Regions from separate parts of the Steroidobacter sp. genome, predicted to be linked through region 1. Evidence: riboswitches for the same ligand, from Rfam matches in the RefSeq annotation. Region 1 holds a riboswitch; each other region holds the start of a gene.
What was found. A riboswitch is a leader RNA that binds a small molecule or an ion and turns the genes downstream of it on or off. The one in region 1 is predicted to bind cyclic di-GMP.
Positions count from the first base shown of each region.

Region 1 (5,070 bases):
CGCGCCGTCGCCAGCGCCGCCACGTCGTTGTCGCGATCGGCGGCTTCCAGTCGCGATTCCAATTCGTTCTTGTGCGCTTCCATGCTGTCGAGATCGACCGTGTCCAGCGTCTTCTGCAAACCGGGCACGCGCTGGTCGTATGCACGCCGTCGCGTGTCGACCATGTCCTCGAACGCCTGGACGCTGAGCGCCCAGGTGGCGAGATTGCGCTGCATGAGCTTCAGATCGCGATAGTTCTTCAGGCCTTCCTGGAACTCGTGCGTCGCCAGCAGGTGATACAGATAACGGGTTTCCGGCGCGTCCGGCAGGTTCTGCAGCTGCCAGTACCAGCCCACCTGGTCGGCCTTGTCGTTCTCGACGATGGCGTCGAGCAGCTTGCCGTCGCGAATCGCCTGGATGGATTGATCGATGCGTTGAGACTCGGCGGCGAACGCTTCGACCGCGGTCACGTACTGCTCGGCCGCCTGGCCGTTGGCCGCGAGCTGCGCGTATGCATACGGAATCGCCAGATACGATTCCTGCACGGCTGCATCGAGAATGTCGCGATCGCGCAGCTCCAGCCACGGCGCCAGCGCTTTGTTGAAACGTTTCTCCGCGGAATCGGCCCAGCCGACCGCGAGCAGCGCCTTGTTCGACTGCGGACCTTCGAGTCGCACTCGCTGCAGCACCTTCTTCGCGTCCTCGGGACGATTGGCCTTGAGCCACGCGAAGCCGAGCGCGAGATTGGCCTTGTCACGCAGCGCCGCCATTTCTTCGGTGGGCGCGGCGATCTGACCGACTTCGTTCAACAGCTCGGCGGCTTCTTCGACGCGTTCCTGGCGCACCAGCGCCACGCCGATGTTGAAGCGGGCGTACGACGACCAGGCATCGCCGCGATCGCCGACCGGCTGCCAACGCTCCAGTGCGCGGATCGCCTCGTCATAGCGATTCAGATACATCAGCACCTGGGCTTCGAGCAGATGGCGCTCGGGCTCCAGATCGCCGGGCAGCGCGCCGCGGATCGAGCTCAGAGCCGTCGCGGCGTCTTCCAGATAATTGCGCTGATACCAGACCTTGGCGAGATAGAACCAGGCGCGGTTGCGCACATCCATCGGCACGTTGTCGTTCAATAGCGCCTTGAAGATGCGGCCCGCTTCCTCGTGCTGGCCCAACGAAAGATACAGACCGCCCTTGAGCAGCTCGGCTTCGACGCCGTGATGACTGACGCGATTGAAATCCTGCGACGCGCCCAGGCGCGTCAACGCCTGGAAATAATCGTCCTGGTAGAAATAGAACAGCACGTCCCCCCAATGCAGGTCGCGCACCACTTGCGGGGTGCCGACTAGGGGACGCGGTTCGGGCGGCTGCTCCTTCGCCGTCGCGCCAGTGGCGCCGAGCGCTAGCAGGACGGCGGCCAGCAGCTTGTTACATCGGCCCGGCACGGGTTATTCCCATTCCTTGACGATGAACTCGGGCTGCGCTTTCACCGCGCGGTCGCTGATCTTCAGCTCGACGTATTTGGCGCCGACGCCTTTTTCGAGCTTCACGGTCGCGCCACGCCGATAGTCGCGCGCATTCGGCCCCTGGCCGGTGAACAGCGCGATCAGCTCGTGCTCGCCCGCTTTGAGATTGCCGATGAAGACGCGATGCACGCCGCCCTTGAGCAACGCCTGCGCCTCGCGCTCGGTGTACAGATAGTTGGCGACTTCCTTGTTATCGAGCTTCAAGGTCACCGAATCCAGCGCGAAAAACTCGCCCACGTCCATGGACACGAACACCGCCACCTGCGTGTTGGCGGGGAACAGCAGCTCTTCTTCCAGCACGAACAGCTCGCGATTCAGATCGAGCACTTCCTTTTTCAGCGCCTGCACTTCCTCGTCCAGGCTCTTGAAGCTGTCGTTCGTTGCGGGGCTCGGTGCCGACGGCGCGGCGCCCGGCTCGCTGAGCGGCGCGGTGGTCGCGGTGGTCGAGTTCGAATTGGCCAGGGTCGGCGGTGTGCGCTGCGCGGCCCCATCCTGGGCGCTCGCCTGCCCTGTCGCAAACAGCGCGACCAGGGGCAATAAAGTAGCGATCTTCTTGAACAGGCTCTGGCGCGGCATGGATGTGTCCGGGAATTCTTCCGTGGAAATACTCGAAAGTTTCGTCTACGACTCTACGAGTTCGATGTGCGTGGCGACGCGGATCCGTTGCAGACTTTGTTCGGCAGCGCGATTTACTCGTTCAGCAACTCACGCAGCTTTTCGGTATAGCGCGCTTCGTAGCCGAGCTTGTAGCCCTCGGACACGTAACGCACCACGCCTTCGCGATCGATCAGCACCGTCAGCGGCATGGTGCTCGCCTGGTAGGCGCGGCTCACGTCTTTGCGAGCATCGAACAGTACCGGGTAGCTGACGCGTAAGGTGGTGGCCATTTCGCGCGCCGCGTCGAGATTGTTTTGTTCGTCGATGTTGACACTGAACAGCACCAGGCCGGCCCGCCGGTACTTGCCGTAGATCTCATCCAGCAGCGGCATTTCCTGGCGGCAGGGGCCGCACCAGGTCGCCCAGAAATTGATGAGCACCACTTCGCCGGAATGCTCCGACAGGCGCATGTTCTCGCCTTCCCAGGAACGCAACGCGAAATCGGGCGCGGGCTGACCGACCAGCCCGGCAGCGGGTACGCACACGGCCGGGCCCAGCAGCAGCAGCGCCAGCAAGGCGAAGCGAGGCAACCGTGCGGCAGCCCGGAGCGGCAAAGCTTGTGAGGACTGTGACATCAAACTTGTTCGTCGCCGGACGCGCGGTGGCAGCCGATCGGCGCCTCCGCGTGAAGTTGAGGGAGGCCGGCGCTGGCAACCCCGCTGTCCTAGGAAAATTCCCTTAGACCGGTGGCTTTGCGTCCCCACCTTTCGGTGAGTTTGCCTTTGTTGAGGACCGGCCAGGCCAGCGCCTCTGACAACGCCAGCTAGGGTGCTATACGCAGCGCAAATATGTCAACGAACGAAGTGTGATGTCAGCGGCGCAAAACCGCGATGGGCCTGTGATTTACCGCACACTTCGACGGTCTGTCGGTAGGCGACGACAACGACGTTCGACGCCTGTATCCGTACAGAGACGACCGACAGCTCTCCAATGCCCCTCCCGCGGTCGATACGCGAGCGCGGCCGGAGGGAGGGATCCGGCCGCACCCGTTCACGCACCTATGATTTAGATAGGTGCTTTCTGAGCGGCGAAATCGCTCGACGCGGCGGTTGCCTTCCACATCGCGATCATGTCCGGCGTGACTTCCTGCGTCACCGGCTCGTGATCCGAAGGCAGGGTGATCCGCGCGGTGTCCTCGCTCGGCGCCTGGCCGTAAAAGAACGAGCCGGCGGCAGCGGCCGTGCCGAGGGTCAACAACAGAGCGCCAAGGACCATGTGCTTCTTCATGATGTCTATCTCAGTAAATAAATCAGTAATGGTTCAGAAATATTCGTGAGCCGGGGTTCAGGCGAGCACCGGACGCTTGGTGCCCGATTCACCATCGGTGAGCGCGAGCACAGGACGCTTGGTGCCGGATTCGCCATCGGCCAGCGGGAGCACGGGGCGCTTGGTGCCGGATTCACCGTCCGCCAGCGTGAGCACGGGGCGCTTGGTGCCGGATTCACCATCGGTCAGCGCGAGCACGGGGCGCTTGGTGCCGGATTCACCGTCCGTCATTGCGAGCACCGGGCGCTTGGTGCCGGATTCGCCGTCCGCCAGCGCGAGCACGGGGCGCTTGGTGCCGGATTCACCATCGGTCAGCGCGAGCACGGGGCGCTTGGTGCCCGATTCACCGTCCGCCAGCATCAGGACGGGGCGCTTGGTGCCCGACTCGCCATCCGCCAGTGCAAGGACCGGGCGCTTGGTGCCCGACTCACCGTCGGTCAGCGCAAGGACCGGACGTTTGGTGCCCGACTCGCCGTCGGCGAGCTGTACGGCGCCCGACTGAGAAGCAGCAAACAAAACAGACGCCACCGCCATCGAAATCGCAAATACGTTACGCATGACCACAAACCCTCCCAGGAAAAGTGCTAAAAGTTCGAACCGGCATTGGTTCGATCACTGACTTAAGCGACGTCCCAATGTGATTCCCGTCACAGCGCCCACTGGACAACTGCAAGAAAAAAGGAACAATCAGTGCATCGCTGACCGGTGGCTTCGGGGGACGCCCGAAATCAATCGGTTGGGCAGGATTCAGGGACGACCGTAGGGCGGTTTTGGCGGGCAGCTCGCGGTACAGCCAGGCGACCAGGTGAGAAACTGTCGCACTGGGACCGGTAAACTAGACCGGGCTTGAGGCCGCGAGCCGCATGCGATCGGCGAACCAGAGAATTTCACAAGGCCCCGAATCGGAGACCCGCAACTGAGCAACACAATCGCAGCGGCCATTCCACCGCCCGACCGGCAGGCAGTGACAAGGCTGTTGTCTGCGTGGCAGTCAGGGGACACGCGCGCCCTGGAACGACTGACGCCGCTCATATATGAGGAGCTGCGTAACCGTGCCCGCCGCTATATGAAACGCGAGCGGCCGGGCCACACCTTGCAGGCCACCGCCGTCGTTCACGAAGCATTCGTCAAGCTCGTCGAGATGAATGTGTCGTGGCAGGACCGCGCTCATTTCTTCGCCGTGGCCGCCCGCCAGATGCGACGTATCCTGGTGGACCACGCCAAGACGCGCTTTCGCGAAAAGCGCGGCGGCACGACCACGGGCTCGCTCGACGATTTCGACGTGCTCGATCTGGGCCCCGCCACCGCGGGCGACATCGACGTGCTGGAAATCGACGAGGCCTTGCAGCGCCTGTCGGGCAACAATCCGCGCCTGGCCGAAATGGTCGAGCTGCATTATTTCGGCGGGCTCACTTATCAGGAGCTGTCCGAAACCCTGAAGGTGTCCGAGGCCACCGTCGATCGGGAGATCCGGCTCGCCAAGGCCTGGATCCTGCGTCAGATCCGTCCGCAGCGAAATCGCGAACCCGAAGCCTCATGACCACGGGACAGCCACGGACCGGGCAGCCAGGGAAGATCGTCGACGAACGCTGGGAACGGCTGCAGGATTTGTTTTCCCGCGCGGTCGAATTACCGGAAAACCAAC
Region 1 covers NZ_DASWTF010000017.1:23,227-28,296, forward strand. Annotated here, with positions in the region: gene VGD45_RS08900 (tetratricopeptide repeat protein) at 1-1,421, opposite strand, end outside; gene VGD45_RS08905 (hypothetical protein) at 1,425-2,078, opposite strand; gene VGD45_RS08910 (TlpA disulfide reductase family protein) at 2,192-2,734, opposite strand; cyclic di-GMP riboswitch class I at 2,806-2,890, opposite strand; gene VGD45_RS08915 (hypothetical protein) at 3,165-3,386, opposite strand; gene VGD45_RS08920 (hypothetical protein) at 3,444-3,983, opposite strand; gene VGD45_RS08925 (ECF-type sigma factor) at 4,390-4,965, shown strand; gene VGD45_RS08930 (serine/threonine-protein kinase) at 4,962-5,070, shown strand, end outside.

Region 2 (5,070 bases), on a different contig from region 1:
GATGGTCTCCACCGGCGTGGTCGGCGCGATGATTTCCACTTCCGTGGGCGGCAAGGTCATTGCCATGTGGATGCCCATCATGGTGTTCTTCGCAATGACCTTCGAGCACTCTGTGGTCAACATGTTCCTGTTTCCGTCCGCGCTGATCATGGGCGGCAACTTCTCGATCATGGATTACATCGTCTGGAACGAGTTGCCCACGGTCGTCGGCAACCTGATCGGCGGTCTTGCCTTCACCGGGCTGACGCTCTATTCCACGCATCTGCGTACGGGCGCGAAGAAGAAAGCATTCCCGCGCGCTGCTTGATCTGACGCATGCTGCCCACTGGATTGAAAATCTCCCTTGGGCAGCATTCAGGCCGGGGTCGCAAGGAAACCAACCAGGACTTTCACGGCGCCTGCATTCCAGGCGAGCCGCAACTGACCGCCAAAGGCATCGCCGTCGCATTGGCCGACGGTGTGAGCAGCAGCAACGTCAGTCAGATCGCGAGCGAGGCGGCCGTCAAAGGCTTCCTGGAGGACTATTACTGCACGTCGCCTGCATGGTCGGTGAAACACTCCGCGCAGCGCGTGCTCACCGCAATCAACTCGTGGCTCTATGCCCAAACGCGGCAGAGCCAATACCGCTACGACCAGGACCGCGGCTACGTGTGCACCTTGAGCGCACTGGTGCTGAAGTCCACGACCGCACACATCTTTCATGTCGGCGATTCGAGAATCTACCGGCTGCGTGACCAGTCTCTGGAGCAGCTGACCGAAGATCACCGGGTGTGGGTCTCACAAGACAAGAGTTATCTCGGCCGCGCGCTGGGAGTCAATCCACAGCTCGAAATCGATTATTGCGCGGTGAGCGTGGGGCAGGGCGATCATTTCATTCTTGCCACCGACGGCATCCATGAGCACGTCAGCGCGCGTTTCATCACCGACGCGCTGGCGCAGCGACCTGACGATCTTGACGCTGTAGCAAAGGTGATCGCCGCCGAAGCCTATGAGCGCGGCAGCGAGGACAACCTCAGCATCCAACTGATTCGTATCGAGGAGTTGCCTGAGGCCGAGGCCACCGAAATCCATCACAAGCTCAGCGAACTTCCGTTACCTCCGGAGCTCTCGCCACGGATGTTATTCGATGGCTATCGCATCATTCGCGATATCCACATCAGCAGTCGCAGCCATGTTTATCTGGCGCTCGATGTGACTTCCGAGGGCGCCGAAGCACCCGTCGTCATCAAGACGCCATCCGTGGATCTGCGCGGCGATCCTGCTTATCTGGAGCCATTTCTGCTGGAAGACTGGATCGCGCGTCGTATCGATAGTCCGCACGTGGTTCGCGCCGTCGCGCTGACCCGGAAAAGAAACTACCTCTATACCGTCACCGAGTTCATCGACGGCCAGACGCTGACGCAATGGATGATCGACAATCCCAGGCCGAAGCTGGCCAGTGTGCGCGGCATCGTGGAACAAATCGCCAAAGGCCTGCAGGCGTTTCATCGCCTGGAGATGCTGCACCAGGACCTGCGGCCCGAGAACATCATGATCGACGCCACCGGCACCGTGAAGATCATGGATTTCGGCTCGACACGCGTCGCCGGCATCGTCGAGAACACGACCACGGTCGATCATCTGCCGCAAGGAACTCTGCAATACACGGCGCCGGAGTACTTTCTGGGCCACGCGGGCTCGTCACGCTCGGATTTGTTTTCCCTCGGCGTCATCGCCTACCAGATGCTTTCTGGCCGGCTGCCGTTCGGCGCCGAAGTCGCCAAGTCCAGAGCCAAGGCCGAGCAAAAACGCTTGAGCTATCGCTCGCTGCTCGATGAAGAGCGGGACATTCCGGTCTGGGTCGATGAAACGCTGAAGAAGGCTACGCACGTGGACCCCGATAAGCGCTATCAGGAGTTATCCGAATTCATTTACGACCTGAGTCATCCCAACGACGCTTACCTGCGCAGGACTCGGCCGCCGCTGCTGGAACGCAATCCGACGATGTTTTGGAAGACGCTGACGCTGCTTCTGACGATCGTCATCGTCGTGCTGCTCGCCACACGCTGACGTCGGATTGACGCAACCTTCATTATTGTCAAAGACGTCGCTCGCGCGGTTGCCGAGTCAACGTGACGTTCTCAAGAAGATGAAACCTTCTGAGAAGTCGGTTCGTGTTGAACTAAATGTGCCCACGGAAAAGTGAGAAGTGCGTCACATTTTTCCTGAATTGTGAGACACACGTCACACCCGTTCGTTCCATCCACGAGCAATAGTTCTCACGCGAATTACGTCAAGGGCAAAGCCATCGAAAGATGGCGACGCAAAGTCACCGGTCTAAAGAGCGCCTCGCGCGCTCCATGACGGCGGGACCGCCGGAGTCGACGTCCGATCCAATCGGGCTGCCTCGAACCCAATGCGCCTGCGTGCCCAAGGTTGAATGGAGGTGGCTCATGACTCGCTGGAACTCGATCGCGAACGCGGACACGGCTTTGCCGTCGGTACGTGACATGCGCGCATTCCCCAGCGCCTGAAGCCGAAACCCTCTCGGTTTTCCATCTCAATCCGCCACCCATCGGGCGAACCAACATGCAGAAGATTCTCTGGACCGTGATGTTCAGCGCTTGGTGCTGTCTGTCGGCCGCGGTTTGCGCCGCCGACGACAGCTATCGCGCGCAGATGAAGGGCCTCGATGAGCAGGTGCAGGAGATCAAGTCCGATGTCCTGAGCATCGATGCCGAGCTGCGGCGGCTGGAGGAGAAGCTGCTGTATCCCTCCAACACGCACGTGGCGATGTTCGTCGCGCTGGCCAAGGACGATTCGATGCGCCTCGATGCGGTTCAGATCCAGCTCGACGGCAAGCTCGTCGCGCATTACATCTACAGCTACAAAGAGCTCGAAGCGCTGCAGAAGGGCGGCGTGCAGCGGATCTACACGGGCAACATCGCGACCGGATCGCATCAGCTCGAGATCTCCGTGATGGGCAAGCTCGACGGCGGCAAGGACTACTCGCGCACCGAGACCTTCACGATCGACAAGGGCATCGAACCGAAGCTGGTCGGCATCACGCTCGCAGGCGCCGGCGCGGGCCAGGCCATCCAGGTCGGAGACTGGTGAGCATCATGCGTCGCGCAGCTCACAATGCGCTCGGACTCGGCCTGACGGCGATGTGCGCCGTGAGTCCGTGTTCCGGCGGCGATCTCAAGGATCTGCACTTCGGCGAGGCCGTGTATTACGCCCACCAAGGTCAGTATCTCGAGGCGCTCGAACGACTCGATGCAGAGCTCGGCCAGTATCGCGATCTCGACGAGCCGCAGCTCGACACCTTGCACTTTCATGTCGGCGAGGCGGAGTTTTCGGTCGGCGACTTCGAGCTCAACTATCGGATGCACCATCGGGCCGGCCGCGCGATCAAAGCGGTCCTCGAAGGGGCGGTCGATGAAGCGGTCCGCAACGAAGCGGCGTTTCGCCTGGCGCGCATTCACTTCCAGAAGGATCAATTGGAAGAAGCGCTGCATGCGCTCGATCGCATGCAAGGCCGCGTGCCGGACCCCATCAAGGATGAAGTCGAGTTTCTGCGCGCGAACGTTTATCTCGCGAGCGGCCGTCCCGAGGATGCCGCAAGCGTTCTGCAGCGGCTGCAGGGCGCCGATGGACTGACGGGCTTCGCCGAATACAACCTCGGCATCGCATTGTTACAGGGGCAGCGAGCCGATGCGGCGCTGGAGCAACTGGACAAAGCGGGCAAGATCCAGGCGCGGGACGAAGCCGTCCGATCCATCAAGGACAAGTCCAACCTGATCCTCGGGGATTTGCTGTTCGAATCGAATCGCTTCGACCGCGCGCAGCTCTCGTTCGATCGGGTTCGGCTCGAAGGTCCGTTCTCGAATCAGGCGCTGCTGCGTTCGGGTTGGGCCGCCATGTCGGCCGAGCAGTACGACAGAGCGATCGTGCCGTGGAGCCGGCTCGTCGAGCGCGATGTGACCGACGGCGCCGTGCAAGAAGCCTTGCTGGCGCTGCCGTACGCCTACGGCAAATTGAACATCAACGGGCGCGCCGCGCTCATGTATGGCCGAGCTCTCGAAACATTCAGCAAAGAAGGCGAGCGCGTGGATGCCTCCATCAGGAGCATCCGTGAAGGCAAGTTCTTGAAGGCGCTGGTGCGCGAGGAGATCCGCCAGGACAAGGACTGGGTCATTCGTCTGCGCACGCTGCCGGACACCCCAGAGACGTATTACCTCGCGTCGCTCATGTCCTCGCACGACTTCCAGACCTCGCTCCAGAACTATCTGGATCTCGAGGACGTGCGCAAGAAGCTGGAGACCTGGCAGCGCAGCTTCGCCGCATTCGAGGACATCATCGAGCTGCGCCGTCGCAATTACGAGCCGCTCTTGCCGGAGGTCGACGCGAAGTTTCGCGAGCTCGACTCGCAGATCCGCCTGCGTCAGGAACAGCGCAAGAACATCGAGAAGCGGTTGCACGGCATGTTGACGGCGCCGCGACCGGATTACCTCGCGACCGCAGACGAGAGAATCGTCCACGAGCGCCTGAATCAGATCGAGCGCGCCCTCGAGACGATGCCGGAAGCCCAGACCGAACACCAGCGGCGCCGCGTGGCTCGTCTGCAGGGCGTCCTGACGTGGCATCTGAACACGCAATATCACGAGCGCCTGACCGAAGCGTACGAGCACCTCGAGCAGCTCAACTCGGATATCGCAAAGATGACTGCGCAGTACCAGGCGTTCGTCCGCGCCCGGCAGGCGGCCACGCATAGCTACGTCGGCTATGACGATTCAATCAAACGCCTGCGCCGTCGCGTCAGCGAGTCGCTTCAGCAGGTGACGCTCGTCATGGCGCGACAAGGTCGTGTGCTGGAGATGGTTGCCATCAATGAGCTCGGCATTCGTCGCGATCGCCTGGAGTCCTATGAGAGCCAGGCGCGCTACGCCGTCGCCGACAGCTACGACCGCGCCACGCGTGCGCAGGCCAATGCGGGAGGGCAGAACTGATGCGTCCTCTGCGTGTGGCACTGATGCTTTCGCCCGTGTTGGTCACGGCCTGCGCGCCGGCTCCAGACAAACAAACGCTGGC
Region 2 covers NZ_DASWTF010000036.1:283,162-288,231, forward strand. Annotated here, with positions in the region: gene VGD45_RS20960 (formate/nitrite transporter family protein) at 1-307, shown strand, start outside; gene VGD45_RS20965 (bifunctional protein-serine/threonine kinase/phosphatase) at 316-2,049, shown strand; cyclic di-GMP riboswitch class I at 2,268-2,359, shown strand; gene VGD45_RS20970 (hypothetical protein) at 2,569-3,096, shown strand; gene VGD45_RS20975 (tetratricopeptide repeat protein) at 3,102-4,988, shown strand; gene VGD45_RS20980 (tetratricopeptide repeat protein) at 4,988-5,070, shown strand, end outside.
Region 2: another riboswitch for cyclic di-GMP. It lies ahead of VGD45_RS20970 (hypothetical protein); the one in region 1 lies ahead of VGD45_RS08910 (TlpA disulfide reductase family protein).

Region 3 (5,070 bases), on a different contig from region 1:
TCGGCTGGGCGATGTACTTCTCCGGTGAGCGTAGGATGCGTTGGCGGAAGGCGGCTAGTTCCGCGCTGCTCGCGGCCGGGCCGATCAGCATGCCGTAACCGCCAGCGCCATGAACTTCCTTGACGACGAGCTCGCCAAGGTGCGCCAGCGTGTAGTCCAAATCTTCTTTCCGACGCAAAACAAACGTCGGCACGTTCGACAACAGCGGCTCTTCGCCGAGATAGAAGCGGACCATCTCCGGCACATAGGGATAAATGGATTTGTCATCCGCCACCCCCGTGCCGATCGCATTCGCGATGGTCACTCGTCCCGCGCGGTACGCCGCAAGCAGGCCGGGAATCCCCAGCATGGAATCCGGCCGAAACACCAGCGGATCCAAAAAATCATCGTCGATGCGACGATAGATCACGTCGACCCGCTGCGGGCCGCGAGTGGTGCGCATGTAGACGAACTCGTCGTCGACGAACAGATCCTGCCCCTCGACCAGTTCGATACCCATCTGCTGCGCCAGAAAGGCGTGTTCGAAATACGCGCTGTTGTAAGCGCCGGGCGTGAGCAGCACGACAGTTGGATCGTTCACGCCCGAGGGCGCGACGCTTCGCAGATTCTCCAGCAGCAGATCGGGGTAGTGCTCGACCGGCGCCACCGAATGCAGCGCGAACAGCTCGGGAAACAATCGCATCATCATGCGCCGGTCTTCCAGCATGTACGACACACCGGACGGCACTCGTAGATTATCTTCTAGAACATAGAACTCACCCGCGCCCGCGCGCACCACATCCACGCCCGCGATGTGCGCATAGATGGAGCCCGGCACGTCGATGCCCTGCATCTCCGGCCGATACTGACCGTTACAAAGCACCTGCTCGGCCGGAATCCGCCCTGCCTGCAGGATCTCCTGCGAGTGATAAATATCGTTGATGAAGGCATTGAGCGCGCGCACGCGCTGCTTCAATCCCGCAGCCAGATGTTTCCATTCGGCCGCTGGGATGATGCGAGGAACGATATCGAAAGGAATCAGCCGCTCGGTGCCCGCTTCCTCGCCGTACACGGCGAAGGTGATGCCGACGCGATGAAACAACGTGTCGGCCTCGGCACGTTTGTGAGCGACGCGTTCGGTCGGAGTGCGCGCCAGCCAGGAAGCGAAGGTCTTGTAATGCTCGCGTACCTGGCCGTCGCCGGCATGCATTTCATCGTACGGGCTCGCCGACATCCGGACCTCTGTTGTGACCCGGCCGAGTCATTTCGGCGGGCGAGCCCGGGCGACGATGCCGCGCGGCTCGAGCTTGATGTCAGGCGATGGAGCGAAAAACGTGCCAGTCGGAAGGGGCCTGAGATTTTGCGTGATTCAAGGGCAGGCCAAGACAGAGGCCATCCATCATGCACCAACGCGAGGCCTGCACGGCCGGCCTCGCGCACGATGATGGGGCGGCTTTCCCCATCACCCTGATCGTCGATTTACGGCATCTGGATCTTGCCGCCGCCGCGCCCACCGCCGGTGATTCCCGGCACCGGTCCCTGCGGCACCACCAGCTGCGAGGCCTGCTGACGGCGCATTTCCTGGATCTGCTGGACCGTGCGCTCGATCGCCGCCTGCGCCGCCGGCGCGAAGCCCTTGACCGCCTCGGCCAGAGTGGGGCCTTCGATCTCGAAGTTGATGGGCACGGGGCCCATGTTGGTCATGATCTCGGCCTGGCCGATGAACAGCACCGGGCGGGTGGGGTCGGCCGAGCCGTCCGCGCGCACCGGAGACAGGCGACGAATTGCGCCGACGCGCCGGTCGGTGAAATTGTCCTCCTGATACAGCGCGTCGGCGTCCATCTGCGGGTCCTGATTACGATCGTCGGCCATGTGAAACCTCTAATGAATTCGCCCGCTTGCGGCGGGCTTCGTAAATGGCGTTGCCTTATGACAGTAGACCAGCCAGGGCCGCCGTCTTCAAGGCAGTGACAGTATTCGTCAGCGCCTCCAACGCCGGTACAATGGGGTCATCTTTAATGAGAGCAACGGGCCCCCGGCCCGAGCAATGCCATGCAGGAAACCGACAACCCCTTCAGCGAAGCCTTCGGCAAAGCCGTGGACCTGGGCAACCGGATCGCCGACACGGACGACAAGGCCGACATCTGGGACATCGCCGACGGTCTGCTGGCGGGCGCCGTGCAGTACTGGCTGTACTCGCGTCAGCCGTGCTCGGATCCGGAGTGCGAAGAGTGCCAGCCCATCAGCACCGCGCAGGGCCGCATCGAGGAACTGCGCAAGCTGATGCGCCAGTTCGCCGAAGAAAGCGAATATTTCCATTCGCCGACCGATCGGAACGTCGGGCGCGCTTAATCACGCGCTGCTTGCGAGTAAACGAAACGCCGCACTCGACACCACGTTAGTGGCTCATTGTCAACGCTGCGCGCATTAATTTTTTGCAGCAAAAAATAGTTCGCGCGTACGTGCTTGATCTGTAACGCGGCGTAAATGCAACAGCGGAATGCGACCGCGTTTTGCGATCCAGCGCACACCGCGCGAAGCGTGTCGCCCTTCACACTTTCTCCCGTGACCTCGTGCGGGAGACCGATGCGGTGGGAATGTTGAAGAACTTGAAGCTCAGACATCGCGCGTACGTGTGCGCATACAACTCGTTTCGATTCGCCGCGCGGCTGCGTGGCGACCTGAGCGAGTTCGCGCCCTCGATCGCCGAAACACTGGAAAGCGTGGGCGACGAGCTCGCCGCGCTGGCGCGGGACAGCTGCCCGAACGAGAACGAGCGGCGGCAGCTGATCGAAGGTTTGGAGGGCGCCCTGCGAGCGCTCGGTTTGTCCGATGCCGCCCAGGTGCACATCGTTTCTCAGCTGGCGCCGCGCATCATGGCGGGCGAGCCGGCCAGCGCGAGCAAGGAAGCCTGGACGCGCATGGCGGTGTAACAAAACAGTCTGGATACCGCCAGAAAATTGACCGGATGAGACATAACCTCAACGCCATGGCAGCCCGTTACCTGTCGCCAAATACACATGTCTGCTGAAAGCGACCGGACTGCTTGACTTATGGCTTAGGCGTGCCGATTATCGAAGCCGTTCCTAGTCGAGATTCCTGGGCAAACTCGCCGAAAGGCGAGGACGCAAAGCTTCCGGTCTAACGGATTCATTTCCTAAGACAGCGGGGTTGCCACGGGGCCGCTTACGACGGCGGCAACGGTTTCGCCACACAAGAAAACAGCGAAACCGCCGTGCACGAGCGCCATGCGCATACGCGCGCTCACTTCCCCGTCGAAATGTCTCCGTCAGCGAAGCTGCGTCCACCGCAAGCGGGCGGTGTTACGGCAGCGAAACGGGTTGGGGAAGAACAGTGGACGACAACACCAGCAAGGTTTACGTAGAGCCGGACAGCTCACAGCCGCCGCTCGTGCCCCCGAATGGGAGCCCGGGCACGCAGCTGTTTGTCATCAACCTGTGCGCGTCGATCGCGCCGGTGTCGACGACCGGAAGAAACATGCCCGGTCTCGAGAACTACAAGCTTTATCAGGTCGCGCGCGTCGAGGACGGACGCACGCGCCATCGTCTGCGCCTCGGCTTCTTCACTAACGAAGCGCATGCTGAACGCGTACTCACCGTCGTTCGCCAGCAGTATCCGACTGCGTTCACCACCAGCCTCGGCGATGAAGACCGTCGCTTTGCGCGCGGTTATCTGCCTGAACGTTCCGCCCCCGCTCCCGCTCCGCGTCCCGCTGTTGCTGTCGTCAACACGCCCGCGCCTGCTCCTGTTGCTGCGGCTCCTGCGCCTAAGGCCGCTCCTGCTCCTGTCGCTGCTAAACCCGCTCCGGCCCCGGCGGCACAGCCTGCCGTCCAGCCTGCCGTGGCCAAGCCCGCTGCTGCTGCCAAAGCGCCCGCCCCCACACCGAAGCCGAGCCAACCCGCGAAGGCTGCCGTCAAGGCTCCTGTCGAAGAAATCGTCGAAATGACGTGGGAGCCGGACGAAGAAACCAAAGCCGCGGTCACGTCCGCGTCTTTGCCGAAGATCAAAGCGTTGACCGAGGCCGTCGGCCTCGACGAGATGAGCTGGGACGACGAGCCCGCGCCGACGCTCACGCCAGCCCCGGCCAAGGAGCCGCTGGCTGTCGGTCTGTTAAGCGGCAAGTTCGCGGCGCTCGACACGACCAAGCTCAAGGTCTCGAAAGCGGCCACGCCCGCACCTGTGGCGGCTAAACCTGCCACGCCGCCCGCGCCTGTGGCGGCCAAACCTGTCACGCCGCCCGCGCCCCAGGCCGTGCCGCCGAAGCTCGATACGGCAGCCAGCGTGCGCGTGCCCGCCTTGACGTTCTCCGATCCCGCGCCCACGCCGGCCAGCGCGCAGAAATCGAACGCTGCGCCGAACGAGCCGTATCACGTTGGCAAGGGCGTCCGCATCGAAGAAGTCGACGCGTTCGAGCTGGATCTCTATGACGACGCGCCGGCAACGCCCGCTGCTCAGCAGCCTCCGGCCGCGGCGGCAAAGAAGGGTGCTCCTGCGAAACCCGCGGCCAAGCCCGCCGCGCCCGTGGCCAAGAAGCCCGAGCCGCCCGTGGCAAAGCCAGCGGCGCCGGCTGCGGCCAAGCCTGCTGCTCCGATGTTGAAGCCGGTGCCGCCCGCGCCGGTTCGCGAGTCGTCCCTAAAGCATCCCAACCTCGACAGCACGCAGACCATCCGCGCGCTGACGACGGAAGAGCTGAACGACGGCGCACAGGAAAAGTGGTTTGCGATTCAGCTGGCCGCGTCCGAGCAGCCGGTGAACCTCGACACCATGCCGCACCTCGATATCTTCGAGGCCTATAGCCTCTACTCCGTTGCCACCGCCGGCAGCGGCAAGATCGTGCATTCGCTGCGGCTGGGCTTCTTCAAGGAAGCTGTGTCCGCCGAGGCGGTCGCTGGCTATCTGAAAACATTCTTCGCCTCGCCGTCGGTGCTGCGTATCAGCGTCGCCGAGCAGGCGCGCTTCAAGGATGCGCCTCAGCCGCGTCGCGCCGATCCGGAAGAGCCGAAGAACAACGTCGTCGAGCTGAACAACGCCCGCGCCAATCGCGCGCCGGTGGTGCCGACGGTCACGATG
Region 3 covers NZ_DASWTF010000033.1:332,632-337,701, forward strand. Annotated here, with positions in the region: gene VGD45_RS16940 (circularly permuted type 2 ATP-grasp protein) at 1-1,213, opposite strand, end outside; gene VGD45_RS16945 (hypothetical protein) at 1,459-1,851, opposite strand; gene VGD45_RS16950 (hypothetical protein) at 2,032-2,331, shown strand; gene VGD45_RS16955 (hypothetical protein) at 2,577-2,912, shown strand; cyclic di-GMP riboswitch class I at 3,072-3,158, shown strand; gene VGD45_RS16960 (hypothetical protein) at 3,334-5,070, shown strand, end outside.
Region 3: another riboswitch for cyclic di-GMP. It lies ahead of VGD45_RS16960 (hypothetical protein); the one in region 1 lies ahead of VGD45_RS08910 (TlpA disulfide reductase family protein).